DNA from 2 places in the Vibrio sp. 1978 genome. Region 2 is predicted to be linked to the other one. Evidence: predicted binding sites of a transcription regulator. Region 2 holds the regulator's gene; the other holds the start of a gene.
What was found. The regulator PurR, encoded in region 2, represses purine synthesis genes. The targets are predictions, from matches to a motif close to TNANGNAAACGTTTNCNTNA.

Region 1: the regulator PurR is predicted to act here: its motif matches at 4,307-4,326, upstream of R8N49_RS02920 (NupC/NupG family nucleoside CNT transporter).

Annotation. Positions count from the first base shown of each region.
Region 1 covers NZ_JAWPOP010000002.1:205,811-212,601, forward strand. The annotation lists gene R8N49_RS02890 (hypothetical protein) at 1-333, opposite strand, end outside; gene R8N49_RS02895 (DNA polymerase III subunit psi) at 493-891, shown strand; gene rimI (ribosomal protein S18-alanine N-acetyltransferase) at 904-1,359, shown strand; gene prfC (peptide chain release factor 3) at 1,645-3,234, shown strand; gene R8N49_RS02910 (DUF5363 domain-containing protein) at 3,329-3,526, shown strand; gene R8N49_RS02915 (TatD family hydrolase) at 3,513-4,286, shown strand; gene R8N49_RS02920 (NupC/NupG family nucleoside CNT transporter) at 4,491-5,774, shown strand; gene R8N49_RS02925 (hypothetical protein) at 6,133-6,267, opposite strand; gene deoC (deoxyribose-phosphate aldolase) at 6,358-6,791, shown strand, end outside.
Region 2 covers NZ_JAWPOP010000003.1:318,486-325,276, reverse strand. The annotation lists gene R8N49_RS05230 (alpha/beta fold hydrolase) at 69-872, shown strand; gene R8N49_RS05225 (DUF2007 domain-containing protein) at 904-1,224, opposite strand; gene R8N49_RS05220 (TVP38/TMEM64 family protein) at 1,245-1,931, opposite strand; gene R8N49_RS05215 (TfoX/Sxy family DNA transformation protein) at 2,046-2,636, opposite strand; cyclic di-GMP riboswitch class I at 2,753-2,842, opposite strand; gene purR (HTH-type transcriptional repressor PurR) at 3,130-4,134, opposite strand; gene torD (molecular chaperone TorD) at 4,603-5,250, opposite strand; gene torR (two-component system response regulator TorR) at 5,517-6,227, shown strand; gene elyC (envelope biogenesis factor ElyC) at 6,300-6,791, opposite strand, start outside.

The sequences.
Region 1 (6,791 bases), on a different contig from region 2:
TTTTAGCTTGGCTTCTTTTGTACCTGGAAGGCTCCAGGCACGAGTCGACAATCCGCTTGTTAGTACGCCCATAGAGGAAAGCTTTTTCTCACTACCATCTGTCATGACGACTTTTAAACCATTAATGTCTACCGTTCCTTGCACACATTTTAGTTTTATTTTACTGAAGCTTCGGTTTCGGAATAGGCTATTTGGTGTCACGGTATCTGTTTCTGTATGAAAGTTAACGGTTTTCGTTGCAATCAGCTCCCACTCATCGCTGTTATTAGCAAAAACACTCATGCTGGTGGCGGCTACCAGTGTGCAAAGTAGTAGCGTATTTAAGAATTTCATAATGTACCTTATATGTCATACCCAATGTGTGGCCGTTGGCAAAACGCTATGTTCAGGAATATCCAAATCATCTCATTGTGTTCAGGTGTTCCTTGAAGTCCTTTAGGTATAATCGCGATAATTTGATAGGATTGCCCTCGTTCAAATAGGTGACGGAAAATGTCAATTAACGAGAAACAGTATTTACGTGAAATGGGGATCAGCACATGGGAGCTGGTACACCCTGAAAGACTGGAAGGCTATCAATCGCCATTATTGGATTTGCAAAGTTCATGTAAACTCCTATTGGTATCGCCAATATGTCCAGAAAACGAGACGGCATTGATGTTTGAGCGCGTATTAAAAAGCATTAAGCTCACGCTTGATGATGCGCTGCACCTAGAGCCTGAGCGCTTATCCATGCTGGGTGAACATCAGCTAGAGTGGGTGTGGTTTGCAGGCTGTGAGGCTGATAAAAGCATCAAGGCAAAGCACCTGATCTCGCCACTATTACAAGATATTGATGGTAATAACGAACAGCGCCGCGCATTGTGGCAACAAATCTGTTCGTACTCTTAACGGAGCTAATGCGTGACAATTGAAATTACGCCGATGCGTGCAGAGCACCTCGACCAAGTTTGGCAAATCGAGCAGCAAGCACATTCTCACCCTTGGGCCGAATCTTTGGTTCGTGACTTATCCAGTCGCGGTGCTTGCCATCATGTGATGCTGGAAGGCTCTCAAGTGGTTGGTTACTTCTATGGACAGAATATTGTTGGAGAAGTGACACTATTAAATATTGCAGTAGCGCCTTCTCAACAAGGCAGAGGGCTAGGGCAAAAATTGCTGGACGCGTTTATTGAACACTGTGAACAAGCCAAAGCAGAGAGTGCTTGGTTAGAAGTGCGTGAAAGTAATCACCCAGCTATCCATATTTATGAGCAAGCAGGTTTTAATGAAGTGGACCGTCGTTACAACTATTACCCAGCTAAATCGGGAAATGGTAAGGAAGACGCCATTATCATGAGTTACTTATTTTTGAGTTAGTTTTAGGCCGTTACTAATTACCTCATCAACACTTATGCTTTAAATGCGTATCCGGATTCGAGGCTTTTGAATATGTAATAACAATTTTTTGAATTTTTACATCTCTTTGTGTGGCGCTGGCTTTCCCTTGTTAGTTGCAGGTAAAGGCTGGTGAGCCGAGTAAATTCAGTTCATGTCTTTCCAGTTTGCTAGCACAGCGATAATAAGCGAGAATACCGCACAATATCGAATAGTAGATATGCTTGCCTATTTTGTGAGCATGAAAGTAATTTAGAAGATTAACTAATGTCAAATCCCCTTTTTTTAGGCGAAGTGTCTAAGCGCAGAACGTTCGCTATTATTTCTCACCCGGATGCGGGTAAAACCACCATTACTGAAAAAGTCCTTTTATTCGGAAACGCGATCCAAAAAGCAGGTACGGTTAAAGGTCGTGGTAACGCACAGCACGCAAAATCAGACTGGATGGAAATGGAAAAAGAACGTGGTATCTCGGTAACCACTTCTGTAATGCAGTTCCCTTACAATGACTGTCTGGTAAACCTACTTGATACGCCTGGACACGAAGACTTCTCGGAAGATACATACCGTACGTTAACGGCAGTAGACTCGTGTTTGATGGTTATCGATGCGGCGAAAGGTGTCGAGGATCGTACACGTAAGCTGATGGAAGTAACGCGTCTGCGTGACACGCCAATCGTAACCTTCATGAACAAACTTGACCGTGACGTTCGTGATCCAATGGAAGTATTGGACGAGGTAGAAAACGAGTTGGGCATGATGTGTGCGCCAATTACATGGCCAATCGGCTGTGGTAAAGAATTTAAAGGTGTGTACCACATTCACCGTGATGAAACGATTTTATACGAATCAGGTCACGGTCATGAGATTCAAGAAGTTCGAATCATCAAAGGTCTCGATAACCCAGAGCTTGATGAAAAAGTTGGTGCAGGCCTTGCGGAAAGTGTTCGAGAAGAGCTTGAGCTTGTCATGGGTGCTTGCCCTGAGTTTGATTTGGAAATGTTCCTAACAGGTGAGCTTACGCCAGTTTACTTCGGTACTGCATTAGGTAACTTTGGTGTGGATCATATGCTAGACGGTCTAACTGAATGGGCTCCAGCGCCGAAAACTCGTCAAGCGGTTGAACGTGAAGTTGAAGCGACTGAAGAGAAGTTCTCTGGTTTCGTATTTAAGATCCAAGCGAACATGGACCCAAAACACCGCGACCGTATCGCATTCATGCGTATTGTATCGGGCACTTACACGCAAGGTATGAAGATGAACCACGTTCGTCTTGGCAAGCAAGTGAGTATCTCTGATGCAGTAACCTTTATGGCTGGTGACCGTGCACGTGCAGAACACGCTTACGCCGGTGACATCATTGGTCTACACAACCACGGTACTATTCAGATTGGTGATACCTTTACGCAAGGTGAATCATTGAAGTTCTCTGGTATTCCGAACTTCGCTCCGGAACTATTCCGTCGTATTCGCCTGAAAGATCCACTAAAGCAGAAGCAGCTTCTCAAAGGTTTGGTTCAGCTATCAGAAGAAGGTGCGGTACAGGTATTCCGTCCTCTACAGAACAACGATCTGATCGTTGGTGCCGTTGGTGTACTTCAGTTTGATGTTGTTGTGGCTCGTTTGAAGTCTGAGTATAACGTTGAAGCGATTTATGAAGGCATTAACGTTGCAACTGCGCGTTGGGTTGAGTGTGGTGATGCGAAGAAACTGGATGAGTTCCAACGCAAGAATCAAGCGAACTTAGCATTGGATGGTGGTGATAACCTAACGTATATCGCTCCAACAATCGTTAACTTAAACTTAGCGAAAGAGCGTTTCCCGGACGTTGATTTCCGTGCGACGCGTGAGCACTAATTTGCGCGGTTAGGGTAAGCCTTAACGCAAACTAGATTTTAAAACGCCCTTGGCTATAAACTTAGCCAAGGGCGTTTTTATATAAGGATAAGATATGAACTGGTTTAAACGTGGGCTAAAGCGTTACGACAATTGGTGTAAAGAAATGGGGTTAACCCCCGATCAGAAACGCAGTTGCGTCCCATATCGAAAAGACCCTGCCCACCAAGCTGAAGAGAAGAGTGAAGCCCAACGATCTTCTGATTTCCCGCCCGAAGATACAGATAAAAAACGTCAAGATGAAGCTCTTTGATACGCACTGCCACTTTGATTTTGATGTGTTTCAAGATGACTTTGCGCATCAACTTGAGCTTGCTCAAACGCAAGGCGTCGCAAGAATTTTGATTCCTTCCGTCGGTCCGCAAAACTGGGCTCGTATTCAAACTTTGGCAGAGCAACATGCCAATTTGTATTATGCGCTCGGCTTTCATCCGTATTTTCTTGAAGATAACGTTGAGCAGCACCTTACAGAGCTAGAAGGCTATCTAAATCAAAAAGGGCAGCAGTGCGTGGCAATAGGAGAGTGTGGTTTAGATTTTGCCATTGATGTTGATCCACAGTTGCAAGAAAAGATACTTGAAGTTCAATTTGAGCTGGCTAGACGCTTCGAGCTCCCAGTTATTTTACATAGCCGAAAAGCGCACAATCGCCTCATTCAAATGGTGAAAGCGGCGAATCTCCCTAGAGGTGGTGTACTACACGCTTTTTCTGGGAGTTATCAGCAAGCCATGGAGTGGGTCAAATTAGGTTTTTTTATCGGTGTAGGAGGAACGATTACCTACCCAAGAGCCAAGAAAACACGCGACGCAATTCAAAAATTACCACTCGAAAACCTAGTAATCGAAACAGACGCACCAGATATGCCTATACTTGGATATCAAGGGGAGTCAAATCACCCAGCCAAACTCATTCACGTCTTTAATGAGCTCGTAGAGTTGCATAACGGCCGAAAGCAATCGATTGCCTCTCAACTGTGGAAAAATAGCAATTTTGCTTTCTCGATATGTGAATAAAATCTAAAGATGTGGTTTGAAATCGAAAACGTTTTCCTGCTTATTGTGAATTAACTCACAAAGCTGGTTGAATCAATCATGAATCTTATAGGAAAGTGTGAGGCTGGCATTACTTTAATTGATTCTGCATGAGTATAATTGCCCCCGCTTTATAGCTCCATTTTGTAACACGCCAATAAATAACTTATAAGGAAGTCATAAACTATGAGCCTGTTTATGAGCCTAATCGGTATGGTAGTGCTTCTTGCGATTGCAGTGGCATTTTCTAACAACCGAAAAGCTATCAACTTTAGAACTGTGGGTGGCGCATTCGCTATCCAATTCGCATTAGGTGCATTTGTTCTGTATGTACCTTGGGGCCGTGATCTACTAAACGGTTTCTCTTCAGGTGTTTCTAACGTTATCAACTACGGTAACGATGGTTCATCATTCCTGTTCGGTGGTCTTGTTTCTGACAAGATGTTCGAAGTATTCGGCGGCGGCGGTTTCATCTTCGCATTCCGTGTTCTTCCTACACTGATCTTCTTCTCTGCACTGATTTCAGTTCTTTACTACATTGGCGTTATGCAATGGGTTATCAAGATTCTTGGTGGCGCACTACAAAAAGCGCTAGGCACTTCTCGTGCGGAATCAATGTCAGCGGCAGCTAACATTTTCGTAGGTCAAACTGAGGCACCTCTAGTTGTTCGCCCATTCGTTCCAAAAATGACTCAATCAGAGCTATTCGCGGTAATGTGTGGTGGTCTAGCTTCTGTTGCTGGTGGTGTACTAGCTGGTTACGCATCTATGGGTGTTCCACTAGAGTACCTAGTTGCGGCATCATTCATGGCAGCACCAGGTGGTCTACTGTTCGCTAAAATCCTTCACCCAGAGACTGACCAGCCTCACGAAAGTATCGAAGAAGCGATGGACGGCGGTGACGACAAACCAGTTAACGTAATCGACGCAGCTGCGGGCGGTGCGGCTTCTGGTCTACAACTTGCGCTTAACGTAGGTGCAATGCTAATCGCATTCGTTGGTCTAATCGCGCTAATCAACGGTATGCTAGGTGGCATCGGTGGTTGGTTCGGCATGCCAGAACTAACACTAGAGCTAATCCTAGGTTACGCGTTCTCTCCACTAGCATTCCTAATCGGTGTTCCATGGGCAGAAGCTGTAACAGCTGGTTCATTCATCGGTCAGAAAATCGTAGTGAACGAATTCGTTGCTTACTTGAACTTCACACCATATCTAGGTGAAAACGCTCAAGTAATCGCGGCAACTGGTGAAGTAATGTCTGAGAAGACAACAGCTATCATCTCATTCGCACTATGTGGTTTCGCGAACCTTTCTTCTATCGCGATTCTACTTGGTGGTCTAGGTAGCCTTGCACCAAACCGTCGTAGTGACATCGCTCGCATGGGTGTTAAAGCAGTTCTTGCAGGTACGTTGTCTAACCTTATGGCAGCGACAATTGCAGGCTTCTGCTTAAGCCTTGCAGCACTATAATTAGAATCGGTTCTTAATATATAGACGCCGTTTTACATCATGCCCTGTAGCAAGAGATTGCTGCGGGGCATTTTTCGTTTTTCGGGCTCCAAAATTTCATCGGGTGTTTGCCTTAGTCGAGGTATTACGCAGTCAATGGAATAGGGGCTAGGAAATTTTGAGATACAAACCGTTTGCGCTCTATTTGGTGCTACAGTTTTGCGGTGAAACTCTATAATGTATTAATCACAGGATAGTGGTTAAGCTTGATTCTTAATCACGTAATGAATATTACATAATCGATGGGCAAATGAATTGCCCTGCAATATCAGATCTAATAGGCGTTTTGCTTTGTGATGTGATATTAAAGACACCGCAATCATAGATTGTTGTGCCATAGGCCAAACTGGTACTGTGCGGTGACAAGGATAGCAATTGGCATATGATAAATTTTCGCTGTATATGCCGAGTCTTCAGGGAACCAAGTCCGTTCATTAATAGACTGTTTAGCCATTTACTCACATTGTCTCGACTTGTTGATTATAGTTAAAGACGTGATGTAAGGCTGAGTAGTGAATTTTTTGAATATTGATCGGAGATAGAAATGAGCGATTTAAAAGCAGCAGCGCTACGTGCACTTAAACTTATGGACCTAACTACGTTGAATGACGATGACACTGATGCAAAAGTGATCTCACTATGTCATGACGCGAAAACAGCAGTAGGCAACACAGCTGCAATTTGTATTTACCCTCGCTTTATTCCTATTGCTAAGAAGACACTTCGTGAGCAAGGTACGCCAGAGGTTCGTATTGCAACAGTAACGAACTTCCCACATGGTAACGACGACATTGAAATCGCAGTTGCTGAAACAAAAGCGGCGGTTGCTTACGGTGCAGACGAAGTTGACGTAGTTTTTCCTTACCGAGCGCTAATGGCGGGTGATGAGAAAGTAGGCTTCGAACTAGTTAAGCAATGTAAAGAAGCTTGTGGTGACATTCTTCTTAAAGTGATCATCGAAACAGGTGAACTAAAAGA
Region 2 (6,791 bases):
TATCTTGAGTAAGGGGAGTGTGGTAGGATGGCTTTTTACTCAATAGCACGATCTTTTTGATACTCAATATGACCCAGCCGCTACTTTTTCATAAAACCTATTTGCACCCTACTAGTAATGAGTGGGTTGTATTTGTGCACGGTGCTGGTGGTAGCTCTTCTATCTGGTTCAAGCAAATTAAAGCTTACAAGCAACACTTTAACTTATTGCTGATCGATTTAAGAGGTCATGGAAAGTCAAATCAGTTACTTAAAGAGCTCATTGCTAGTCGTTATACCTTTACGGAAGTTACCCAAGATATTTTGAAAGTATTGGACCATTTAAAGATCCAATCCGCTCATTTTGTCGGTATGTCGCTTGGTACTATTATTGTTCGAAACCTTGCTGAATTGTCATCAGAGCGCGTACGTTCGATGGTGCTCGGCGGTGCTGTCACAAGGCTTAACACTCGTTCTCAGATATTAGTGAAATTAGGTAATTTTTGTAAGCATATCCTACCGTACATGTGGCTCTACAAACTGTTCGCTTATATTGTTATGCCTCAAAGAAGCCAACGAGAATCTCGCCACCTTTTTATTCGCGAAGCCAAGAAGCTTTGCCAAAAAGAATTTAAACGTTGGTTTATTCTTGCTGCTGATGTAAATCCGTTAATGAAATATTTTAAAGATCGAGAGTTACCCATTCCGACTCTCTACTTAATGGGCGACAGGGATTACATGTTTATTAAACCTGTCAAAGAAATGGTTGCAGCACATAAACTCAGCATTCTACGAGAAATCCCGAATTGTGGTCATGTATGCAATGTAGAGCGTCCAGAAGACTTCAATCAACACTCCATCGAGTTTATTAAACAGCAAGCTGTATGTGCTTAGAACTGAGTACATCCACTGAATAGGAGAGCCGCTATAGCTCTCCTAGTTGATATCCACATTGCCAACATGCACCAAATTGCCCTTCGTTTATTTCATGACATTTTGGGCATTGCCAATCTTGATACTCATGCCTATCGGATTGTTTTCGATATGTTTTTACTATTTCTTCAGCTTTCATCTTTTGTGCAGTGTCAAAAAGCCACACATAAGGATCGGTATCATCACCAAACGGCAGTTCTCCTTTTAAGCCGAAAATACCTTCTCCACGAACTTCACAGTAAATTTGTTCCACTTTAAGCAGCTCACATACAATGTGTGCTTCTGCTGGGTTTTTAGCGATAAATATTTTCATCAATACACCCACTTCACCAATTACGAGTTTTGCTGACTTGGTGTCGGCCTTACTTTATTCATAACCCATTTAGTGATGATTGGAAATAGTCCCAATAGCGCAAAAGACGCTAATACTGCGGGTGAAACAATGCCCGATAGGCTTTCAATTGTTGCTAATTGAGTACCTGCATTCAGATATACGGCTGTGCCTGGCAGCATACCTATTTGGCTAGTGAGATAAAATCTACCTATAGACATCGGTGTTAAGCCCATCAGTAAGTTGATTAGAAAGAAAGGGAATACAGGGATTAGACGCAAGGAAAATAGATAAAAAGCTCCGTCTTTTTCAACACCTTGATTAATTGCGTTGAGTTTATTTCCGAATTTGTTTTGTACCCAGTCACGCAATAAGTATCGGCTGCTCAAGAAGGCCAGTGTTGCCCCCATAGTGCTAGCGAAAGAAACAAGTAGCAAGCTTGTCCAAAAACCAAATAAGGCTGCACCAAGTAAGGTGACTACTGCCGCTCCTGGGATAGAAAAAGCGGTAATTGCAATGTAGGTAAAAAAGTAAATCGCAGCCGAGAATACAAAATTCTGATCGATGTATGTAGTTAGTGCTTCTTGTTGGGCTTTTGCATTCTCTAAGGTTAAATACTGGCCAAAGTTAATACCTAAAAAGACGATAGCCGCTAGTAGGATGAGACCTAATATCAGTTTCTTATTCATAATTTTGATTCCAATTTGGGATATATGTAATAAGACAGTAGGAAAACCGAAAAAATTTCACAAAAAAACCGCAGATTAGACTGCGGTTTTACAAGATAGTTTTTAGGCCGACTTTTATTGGAGGCCGTTCATCAACTCATCTCGGCGAGCTTGAGGTACCACACTCCAATGAGTGCCGTTGATAGCACCTTCTAGTGCCCATAGCAACTCAATGTTGACGGTTGCAGAGTGCGTATCTCTTATCGCTTTATAGGCGTTAAGCGCACCTTCCTCTTCAAGCTTCTCTACGGATTCGATGCCGGCTTTTTTTAGCATGCGCTCGGTAGCCAGTCGTAAGTTAGGCAAATCTTTCAAACGGTTAGGCTTTGTACTTGCTTGCTGTTCTTTCTCAAGCTTTGCCTTTTTCAATGATTGATTCGCTACTTCGATTAAGCGTTCGCTTGATTCCCATAAATCGCTGGAAATAGCGTAGTACTTTGTAACGACTGGGAAGCCACGTTTTTTATAAACGTAAGGCTTTAGCCCTTGTTTCTCGAAGTCAGATGAAGTTTTTTGGTCTGCTCTGATATGAAGCTGATTGTTTACCACTAGTGCAAACATTGTTTCATCAGCGAATAGTCCGAAGCCACCAAACATTGAGCGCGACTTGATATTACCAAGTGCCTCAAATAGCTTCATAGAGTCTTTGAGTATCGGTTTATCCATGTTTTGTTATCTCGGTGTAATTAATATTACGCCACCAAAAGTCAGGTCCGAGAGAGTAGCAAACATGCGTAAAAACAATGTCATTACAGAGTAAAGTCATTGCTTACACACTTGCCATCGGTAACCCCGCTACCTTCCATATCGTAATATGGTTCAGGCCGGAGGCTTTGCGTCCCACTCTTTCGAATGGTTTGCCCTGTGCGTGACACAATGAGCATACTTCTTATATTGAATTAACATCACGGTTTAGCGTTAAAAATGTGATTTTGGTTCAATAAAAATGATAGATTGAATGCTCTATTTTGCATATGGAAAGGTGCAAATTGGCCTTTGAAAAGGAGTTCTTAATATATATTACATTTATATAAAACAGGGAGTTAACGTTAGTCAATTGTTATTAGAGCGGTGTGAAGTATTAGAGAATGCTTAATTTTTCCAAAAAAATAAGCGCCCCTGTAGAGCGCTTATTTAACACGGTTAAATACAGTAAAATTTAGTTCATTTTTTTCACAGTATTTCGAATTACAAGCTCAGGTTGCATTTCGAAAATTCGTTTTTCGTGTTCTTTATCTTTGATACGCTCAAGTAGAATTTCGAATGCATTTTTACCAACACGACGTTTAGGTTGGTGGATAGTCGTTAGCGGTGGAGAGAAGTATTCTGCAAGCTCGATGTTGTCGTAGCCGATCACTGAAATATCTTCAGGAATTTTGATCCCGTTTTGTTGCAAGCGGCTCATTAGGCCTAGAGCCATTGTGTCGTTAAAACAGAATACCGCCGTCGGGCGCTTGTCCATTGCGGTAATTTTATCTGCAACTAATACGGCCGTATCACATTCAAAGTTACCTTCAAGGATCCAGTCTTCATTTACAGCTAGGTTCGCTTCGCTCATTGCGCGACGGAAACCTGCAATGCGCTCTTGGCAAGCAAGCTTTTCAAAATGACCGCTTAGACAAGCGATATCCGTATGGCCATTGTCAATCAGATGTTTGGTTGCAATGTAGCCACCTTCTTCTGAGTTATCCATGATCTTGTCTGCTTGTGAGCTCTCTGGGCCCCAATCCATGACCACTTTAGGAATGTCCGCATGACGGTCAAGCATCTCTTTTAGTTCTTCGGTTAAGTCAGAACACATCACTAGGATGCCATCAACGCGCTTTTCAGCCAGCATACGAATGTAATCGCGTTGTTTTTCGTAAATCCCGCCTGTGTTACATAAAATCAGAGTATAGCCTTGGCGGTAACAGTAGCTCTCAACGCCATCAATCACTTCTGAGAAAAATAGGTTAGTTGATTGAGTTACTAACATGCCAATCGTACGAGTTGAGTTGCATTTTAGGCTGCGTGCAACGGCACTTGGCGCGTAATTCAGCTCGTCAACGGCTTTCATTACTTTTTCTTGCGTTGCTTCTGCAACGAAACGCGTTTTATTGATAACGTGCGAAACTGTCGTAGTGGAAACGCCGGCTAAGCGAGCAACGTCTTTTATCGTGGCCATAAATGGTGTCCTGTATCGAGCTACTGAAATATGTCGTATTGGATGTACCTGATGCTCTAATGGTTTCACACCTAGCAATCTAAAATTGGCGCTAAGTGTCTCGGCAGCGGTTGATCCAAGTGCGACAAAAGGGTGCGTAGCAGCATCGGTCGATGAATTTTATCTTTTTTCTATCTGATGAGAAATTGCCATCAACCTGTTAAGAAAACACAAAAACCGCTATATTTCAGCGGTTTACATATAAATCATATTTAATCGTTTGCGCTCACATTTTAGCCCTATGTGGACTGACTAGCAATGTTTTCAGCAAGAGATTTGTGTATTTGAAGTCACATTTTGACTGCTAAATAACCAAGCGTCTTTGCGCTAAGTTAAGGCAAACGAATATTATACCCAAGTTACTTACAATTGGTCACTTTCAGGCATACAGGAAGCCCGATAGGCAGGCTCCCTAAAAATAGGCGGCAATTATTCACCAAGAAGGTAGGCGCTGTCTAGTTTACAAAATGCAACTAATAGTTTCGCGACACTCGAGTAAAATCCAAATTCGTCGAATTTTTTACATTTGTCTGAAAACTGAGGTAACCAAGACATCAATTGTTGCTGGATAAAGTCGTTTTGTTTAACGAAGGCTTCTTCCATGTGTTTTTCTTGTTCAAGCTCGTTTGAGCGGATAATCATGTTCCCGAGAAAGTCGAGCTCAACGGCTAAGTGATCCGCAGGTTCCTTTAGGTTTTCGTCTACTTGAACGCCAAATTCAGCCATCAACTTTTCCATTTCCTCAGCTGGCTTGTCATTCAGTAAACCTGATTCACCAATGTACATGGATGCGTAAGGAAGAGCGCCGTATTTTTCTGTCTTCAAAAACAGTTCACAAAAGTCAGCTGCAAGCTCTAGTTGTGCATCTTCACGATCTTGTAACCGATTCAATGCATCAACTAGGCTATCAACAGCTGGTTTCAGCGACTCATTTTCACCTAAACCTGCGAGAAAACTGCGAATTTCAACACTGTGATAGGCTTCCAATTCTTTCTCTGTTAGTTCTTTTGCGAACAAGCTCGAAAACCACCAGTAAATTTCAGCGCGTTTTTCATTAAAAGCTTTCACTTCTTGCATTTTGGGCTCCTGAATGATGCTTCAAGTCATGCATCACAAAGTCAATTAGGGATATCCCCTAAGTGTAATCAATTAAAATGAATAGCAGTAACTATAATTGTTATGTTTTATGGTCAAAAATGACCGTTTATTAATAGCAATGGGCAAGCTTGTTTTGAATCAATAAAAACGCTAAATCTTGCGTTTTAATGTATCTATGACTAGAAATGTTACTAGTTATGAATAGAATACGTCTTGGATAATAAGAAGACAGAAAAGTGGTGTAAATGAGCTATCACGTATTAGTCGTAGAAGATGATGTTGTAACTCGTAGTAAGCTTGCGGGATATTTCCAAAATGAGGGCTACCAAGTCAGCGAAGCAGAGAGTGGCGCAGAAATGCGTGAAGTTTTGCAAGCGGGCGATGTAGACCTGATCATGCTGGATATTAACCTGCCTGGTGAAGACGGCCTGATGCTTACTCGTGAGTTACGTAGCCAATCGGATATTGGTATCATATTAGTAACAGGACGCACGGATAGCATTGATAAAATCGTAGGCCTAGAAATGGGTGCTGACGATTATGTGACAAAACCTTTTGAACTGAGAGAGCTGTTAGTTCGCGTTAAAAACTTGCTGTGGCGTATTTCAGCAGCGCGCAGTGGCAGATCGAAAGCGAATGAAACCAGTGAAGAGCACATTGTGCGCTTTGGGGAGTGGACATTCGACATTCAACGTCGCGCACTTAGCCGCAACGGTGAGCCAGTAAAACTAACTAAAGCAGAGTATGAACTTTTGGTGGCATTATCGTCTTACCCTAACCAGGTGTTAAGTCGTGAGCGTATTTTGAACATGATCAGCCATCGAGTGGATGCGCCGAATGACCGCACCATTGATGTTCTTATTCGACGTATGCGCGCAAAAATGGAGTTCGATCCTAAGAACCCACAGATTTTTGTAACGGTACACGGCGAAGGCTATATGTTTGCTGGTGACTAGTTGGAACATAACTCAATCGTAAAAAGAAAAAGGAGAGCTTCGGCTCTCCTTTTTTGTGGCTTCAAGATAATACTAGTTTGCTTCAACCATTGGTGTTTGGCCGACAGTATCACGCAACCTTTGCCAAATACTGCCCAAGTACTCATGCCAATAAAGCTCTGTTTGTTCTAAGTAACGCGCTTTAGGTGAGTATTTATCCCAAGGTTGACTGATTTCGCTAATAGCTAAGAAGTTGGTCGGGGCTGGGATTGGTTTAATGCCTGCTGCGTTGAACTCATACAATGCACGGCTCATGTGACTCGCAGAAGTGACTAACACAATCTCCTTTTGTTGAACGAATGCAGCCGCTTGACGCGCCTCTTCCCACGTATCTTTCGCATCTTCTAATAAAATGATATCGGATTTCGCGACTCCCAACGCAAGGGCAACGTTCGCCATCATTCGCGCGTGGCTAATTTCAGATCCGCCAGCATAGCCGGATAAGATTAATTTCGCGCCTGGATACATTCTTAAAATACGAATGCCCTCAGTTAAGCGCATTAATGCTGCACGGCTTAACTGCGA